3 regions of the Sinanaerobacter sp. ZZT-01 genome follow, and region 1 is predicted to be linked to each of the others. Evidence: riboswitches for the same ligand, from Rfam matches in the RefSeq annotation. Region 1 holds a riboswitch; each other region holds the start of a gene.
The links. A riboswitch is a leader RNA that binds a small molecule or an ion and turns the genes downstream of it on or off. The one in region 1 is predicted to bind cyclic di-GMP.

Region 1 (2,271 bases):
AGCGTAATATCATTGATTAATTCTTTTTCACATAATTGCTTTATCCTTTCAACAATTTCACTTGCAGCCTCTTCATCCGCTTTTTGTAAGAGAATAATAAATTCATCTCCACCCCAGCGAATGATAATATCCCCTTCCCGACATGCTTGTTTCATCACCGATGCAGATTTCTCAAGAAGCTCGTCCCCCTTTAAATGACCAAATGCATCGTTTATCAGCTTTAAACCATTTACATCCCCCATGATAACTGTCAAAGGGAAATTATTTTCGACATCCAATTTTTCCACGATTTCTTCATAAAATCTTCGATTATAAAGGCCGGTCAATTTATCATGGTAGCTTAAATAGATGATTTCTTCCTCTGTTTTTTTTCGTCCTGTTATATCTTGAAGTGTTCCGATCAATTGCACTGCATTTCCACTTTTATCATACTTAAACTCACCAAGAACGTGAACCCATCGTTCCTCTTCATCATTTTGCCGAATAATCTTATACTGGAAATCAAACTTACTATGAGTGTATTCTGCTTCAGACATATTCTTTAACAAGGGTTCGCGCCATTCAGCGCAAACCAAGTTAAGCCATCCTTCCATATTGTGCGGATAACTCTTATCAATGCCCAAGATTGCATCTAACTCTTCTGTGCACTTATATATGTTCTTTTGCAAATCCAGAACATAGCTGCCCAAAGAAGCAACGAGCTGAGCCTTATGAAACAAATATTCCCGCTCTTTCGATTCCGTTTCCATATTCTTTAATTCAGTGACATCCTTTAAAGTACACAGAACCATTTCCACCTTACCGGATACATCTATAATTGGTTTCAAGCATTCAGAAATAAAATGAGACGTACCTTTTACATTGTACTCAAATTCTGCATTCACACACTCTTTGCTTCTACATACTTCAGCAAGTAATCTCAAAAACTTTTCAGCATCATTTCGTTTATAAAAATCGAGAAGATTCCTTCCAATTAATTGCTTTCTCTTTACATTTAGTAATTTCGCATAGACATAATTGGCATAGATATAATTTCCTGACTCATTGAAACATACGATCCCGTCAGAGGATTCATCTGCGAGTTTTTTATATAATAAAATATTAGATTTTAACTCTAATTTTTTAAGTTTTTTTCTGTCTGCTCTGTGATTAGTAGTATATTTCAATATATTTCTCCCAGATTCATTTTTGAAAACAACGATCAATACCCATTTTTTTACATAAAAAAACCAACAATCAATATAATTGTTGGTCGGTTGCACCACTAATTCAAAATTCCTAAGGTGCCCAAGTATAAGGAATTTATCAACATTTCCAACTTACACGCTCGGGGTCTGTAAGCAAATTATGCTAAACTAATTGTAATTTTATTATCCTTAAAAAGAAAAGTCAATTCTTTTTTTACAGCTTGCAAGCTAATTTTCTTTTTTACAGAACTCAAACAATTTCTCTATCGGCATATTAAAGACCTTCGCAATATCTATCGCTAATTTTAAAGAGGAGTTGTAGAGCCTTTTTCTAAAAAGTATAAAAATAAATTTGACAGTACTTGAATCTATCTATATAAGAGGAAATGTTTATGACAGCAACCACAATCAAGCAGCTTTTAGATGCCTGCTTTACTGCGAAAAAAATAACAGAAACAATGGAGGAATTGCCAAAAGGGATGAAACCTCGCCACATTCATGTCATTGATGCAATTTTTGAACAAGAAAAATTATTAGGAGAAGTATGTGTTAGTGATGTCAGCAATAAATTAAATATCACAACACCAAGTGTAACAAAACTCATCAACGAGTTAGAGGATATGGGTATCTTAAAAAAGTACATCGCTGACTACGATAAACGGGTTACCTTACTTTCATTGACTGATAAAGGACGTGCCTATGAACAACATTATGTCACAGCCTATCATACCGAATGGGCACAACAACTCATCACAGAAATCACAGACGCACAGGCTCAAGACGCAATTCTCGTAATACAGAAGCTTCAAGAAGCTATGCCTATAAGGAGGGCTTCTCATGAATAATCAATCGGATTTTTCTAAGGGAAAGATTTTGCCGATGATCCTGCGATTTTCGATCCCTGCTGCTTCTTTGCTGATTACGGCAATCTACAATATCGTTGACCGTATTTTCATTGGAAATTTTAACGGAAACACGGCACTCGCAGCACTATCAATCTATTTTCCACTCTCTTTTATGATGATTGCCTTTGGGCTGATGTGCAGTGCCGGTGGCTCCACGCTATTTACTCTATATCGAGGCA
Region 2 (2,271 bases), 1.0 Mb from region 1:
TCATAAAATAAAGCTTTATTCTTTAAGAAACTTCTTAATGAATAAGGTCAAATTAAATAATTCCCTATCTTCTTTCCAGAAAAAAAATTTTGTCAATCTTGTAAAAATGATTGACATTTTTTATAAATATTAATATATTAGTATATACTAATATTCTAATAAGGAGATTTATTATGGCAAAAAAAATAGCTTCAATTTCAAATGAATGTGTAGCGTGCGGAAGCTGCTTAAAGGTCTGCCCGCTTCACGCAATTTCTATTTTTAAAGGAAGTCTGGCAGTCATAGATGATTCAAAATGTGTGGGCTGCGGCAAATGTCAAAAAGCTTGTCCTGCGTCCGTAATACATATTGTTGATAGAAAGGAGATATAAATGAGACAACAAAAACATTGGTATGATTACCTCTGGATCGTAACAACCATCTATCTGATCTTGGGATTTTTCAATATTCTCTTTGCATGGATTGGCATCCTCTGTTTTATCCTGCCGCTCTTATTTGCGCTGATTGGAGGGAATAAACATTATTGTAATCACTACTGCGGCCGTGGCCAGCTCTTTGCACTCTTAGGCAATCAGCTTCACTTGTCCGCTCACCGATCCATTCCGTCGTGGATTCGCTCAAAATGGTTCCGATATGGTTTTTTGCTTTTCTTTCTGACTATGTTTGGAAATATGCTCTTCTCAACCTATCTGGTATTTTCCGAAGCACGTGGATTGAAAGAGGTCGTTACTCTATTTTGGACATTTAAGCTTCCTTGGGAATGGACTGACGTTTCAATTGTTTCTCCTTGGGTTGCACAATTTTCTTTTGGTTTTTACAGTTTGATGCTGACATCTGCTCTGCTGGGCTTAATCACTATGGCATTATATAAACCACGCTCTTGGTGCGTTTATTGCCCTATGGGAACTATGACACAAGGTATTTGCCAGCTGAGACATAAAGCGACTAAGGGTACTGAATGATTCACAGTCCCATATATAAATTTTATAGAAAGAGAGGAACAAAAGATGAATGAAACAGACAGTAATGTGAAGACTAAGCGTGATGTATTAATGGCAGAGGAGAACTTGACCCGTGTAACAGAGCTTCTTAAAGTTCTAGCTAATGAAAACCGCCTTATGATTTTATGCATCCTCATGGAGAGCTCTCTCAGTGTCAGTGAAATCGGAAATCAAGTGGCGCACATTACGCAATCAGCACTTTCTCAGCATCTTTCGGTACTAAAAGCACACGGCATTCTCAGCTCAAAAAAAATAGGTCAGAGCATCTTTTATTCCATAAGTGACCACCGTGTAGAGGCCATTCTTCAAGTTCTGAAAAGCTGCTATTGCTGTTGATCTTGCATTAATAACAACTAATTCAACACCAATTCAGATTTTTTAAGCAACTTTTTTCGTTTATGCTTTGGAAAAATGGGTAAACTTTCTAATAGCAGAACAGCTATTGAGAATAAGGGGATTATGAAGTGCATATTGTATGTGGGCATCTTAATATGTACGGAGTCAGTGATGCAACCCACCGTATCTCAAAAATGGAATAGAGGAGAATACACTAATGATCAAGAACACAACCATCAAAGCAAAGCTTGTACTTATTTTCAGTTTTCTTATTTTTACAGCCGTCTTTATTCAAGGACTCATTTCATTTATCGAACTGACAAAAGCCCATAATTCAGCAATAACTGCGGAACAGCAAAAGTTTGATTCTGTCATAAAAACCAGTATCGAAAATCTAATCAGCGTATTAGATGTGAATCACCAAAGGTACTTGGACGGTGAAATTACACATGATGAAGAAATGGAAGCAGCCAAGCGAATTGTCCGTGACACTCGATACAATGGCGGGGAAGGTTATTTCTGGGCTGACTTAGAAAACGGTGACTGCGTGGTACATATGAATCCTGAATACGAAGGGCAGCAGCGATATGACGCAAAAGACCTTGAAGGAAATTTTTATATTCAAAGTTTGATTCAGGCGGGAAATGAAGGTGGAAATTACACGGAATTTTATTTTACAAAACCGAACCGAGAAGGCAGTTTTAAAAAGCGTGCATTTACAGAAAAATATGAGCCTTACGGTTGGTATATCAGCACCGGAAACTACTATGAAGACATCGAAAAAACAATCAGCCAATATCAGACTGCGAAACGCATTTCCCTGATCGAAATGATTGCATTCAGTATCATTATGGGTGCACTGGGAACGTTCATATTAACCGTAATTGCCGGCAAGATAACAGACCGATTGAAAAGTATCACACAGCGTCTGAGC
Region 3 (2,271 bases), 1.4 Mb from region 1:
CTAATTTTTATAAGTTAATGCGCATCAACTCCGAATAGGCATCCAGCGCTTTATTTCGCATCTCTACTAACAGCCTTCCGGAAAGGTAGGCTTTTGTAGAATTAATCCCTAAGGTATGCAGGTCATCCACATCCCCCAACGCCAAAGCTTCGGTGTCTCTAGCTACTTGATCTTCTGTTTCTCTTACATTATTAATTGCATTTTCAAAAATTGATTTAAATGGGGTGCCGCCAGACACCGCTTCTTTCTCTGTTTCCAGTTCTGGCATTTTCCCCATTCCATTTAGCGGTTGCATCGGTGTAATAAACATTTTTCTCCTCCATTCGCTTTTTCGTATCACATTTCATCTATTACTATAGCGAATGTTTATTTACCAACCTCTAAGGCTTTTGATGCCATTAACTTAACGGCATTGATTGCCGTGACATTCGCTTCGTAAGAACGTGAAGCGCTCATTGCGTCTATTGTTTCTTGTAAAATATTTACATTTGGTAAATTTACATAACCTCTCTCATCTGCATCCGGATGTGTTGGATCGTAAACGGTTTTAAAAGGTGACTCATCTTCAATAATCTCGCTCACACGCACACCACCCACACCATTTCCTGATGCCGGCTGCTTTCCCAGTGCTCGGTTCATCAAAGATTTAAAATCCCCTTTTTCAATTGCTTCAAACGCTACCGTCTTTCTTCTATAAGGACCTCCTGATTCTGTTCTTGTCGTATCTCGATTCGTCAAGTTTTCTGAAATGATGCTCAACCGCAGTCGCTGAGCAGTCAAAGCAGAACCATTAATATTCAAAGTATTCAAAAATGCCAAATCATCCACCATCCTTCTACAATAAATCATAAAATTTACCAATATTTCTACAAAAATGACTTTTTGTTAATTATTTATTAATATTATTTTACATTTTTCGCTACTTTATTACAATAGGCATTCCTACATTTCCTATTGTCAATATTTAATAAATAATTTTTAATGAAACAAAAAAAAGCTCCAATCCTTACCAAATTGCAACCCATACTTTGATAAAAATTTTCTTTCGGAAACTGGCTGTCATAAGCGTATGCTCTTAGACCCTATAGCTTTGCGTCACTGCTTTTCAACAGTTTTGCCTTTGTCGAGAAATTCTTGACAAATATTTTATTTGTAAAATAATATATCATATTCGATCTATTTTGTCAATATATTCTAAATTATTACAAATTAAATGGGATTTTTCCAAAATTAATTTCTATTCTATGTAAAATTTGTTAATTCTATGTAAAAACAATCGTTCTGTCTTTTCCCAGTGCTTTTGCTTGATATAATGCATTATCTGCACGGTCGAACAAATCATCAGGACTGTCCCTTAAAAAATTCGATTGGGCAACACCGACGCTAAAAGTAACATTCTCATTATTCATCGAAGAAAAAGATAATCTTGAAAACTCTTTGCGAAAATAATCAATTTTTTCTGCTGCCGTTTCTTTCGTTGTCTCTCGAAATAAAATTGCAAACTCCTCACCTCCATAACGTGATGTAAATTCATTCTCCTCTGAAAAAAAGATACGAAGCATTTTAGATAGGCTTGTTAAGACCTCATTTCCGGTAGAGTGTCCATACGTATCGTTAATCTTTTTAAAATCATCCAAATCCATAATAGCAAGTGTTGTCGCTTTTCCCTTAGGTGTATCCTCATTTAATACTGTTTCAATATATGAAAAAAATGTATTTTGATTATAAAGACCGGTAAGAGGATCCTGCTTAACCTGTTCTCGCAGGCTCTCTTGCAGCCGATGACCGGATTTTAAATAAATCAAATTTTCTTTATTGTAGGAAATCAAAACTTGGCAGATCAGATAGGCTGCAAGCAAAACAGCATAAAATGCAGTTAAATTAATAAAAAAAAGTTCCAATGCCCCTCCTATATGAATAAAGGAACGCAGCCAGTTAACAGAAGAAAAAAACATACTGCTGAAAAAGACGATTCTCGTCTTTTTCGATTCACCAAATAATATTGTCACCATAATCGGTATGACATAGATTGCATACACAATAAATACGGTATCGTGAAAATAGGTGATGACAAAACACATTACGATTCCAGTAAATAAAACCGCATCATTCTTTTGATCCGTAGTCCTATTTTTCGAATGTTGAAAGACAGATGAGAAAAAAACAGATACAAGATTAATGAATGAGGGAGTAAAAACATACTGCCTTAAATATTGGAATTCATTAACACTTTCGCTAAAAGCATATCGCATTTTTAAAACAGAAAAAACA

Region 2: another riboswitch for cyclic di-GMP. It lies ahead of U5921_RS05150 (methyl-accepting chemotaxis protein); the one in region 1 lies ahead of U5921_RS09905 (HD domain-containing phosphohydrolase).
Region 3: another riboswitch for cyclic di-GMP. It lies ahead of flgC (flagellar basal body rod protein FlgC); the one in region 1 lies ahead of U5921_RS09905 (HD domain-containing phosphohydrolase).

What each region holds. Positions count from the first base shown of each region.
Region 1 covers NZ_CP141728.1:2,057,745-2,060,015, reverse strand. Annotated here, with positions in the region: gene U5921_RS09905 (HD domain-containing phosphohydrolase) at 1-1,166, opposite strand, end outside; cyclic di-GMP riboswitch class II at 1,242-1,325, opposite strand; gene U5921_RS09900 (hypothetical protein) at 1,580-2,032, shown strand; partial or broken gene U5921_RS09895 (MATE family efflux transporter) at 2,025-2,271, shown strand, end outside.
Region 2 covers NZ_CP141728.1:1,029,862-1,032,132, forward strand. Annotated here, with positions in the region: gene U5921_RS05130 (MATE family efflux transporter) at 1-6, shown strand, start outside; gene U5921_RS05135 (ATP-binding protein) at 174-371, shown strand; gene U5921_RS05140 (4Fe-4S binding protein) at 372-962, shown strand; gene U5921_RS05145 (ArsR/SmtB family transcription factor) at 1,008-1,337, shown strand; cyclic di-GMP riboswitch class II at 1,445-1,528, shown strand; gene U5921_RS05150 (methyl-accepting chemotaxis protein) at 1,555-2,271, shown strand, end outside.
Region 3 covers NZ_CP141728.1:64,065-66,335, forward strand. Annotated here, with positions in the region: gene fliE (flagellar hook-basal body complex protein FliE) at 8-310, opposite strand; gene flgC (flagellar basal body rod protein FlgC) at 367-819, opposite strand; cyclic di-GMP riboswitch class I at 1,045-1,129, opposite strand; gene U5921_RS00360 (GGDEF domain-containing protein) at 1,263-2,271, opposite strand, start outside.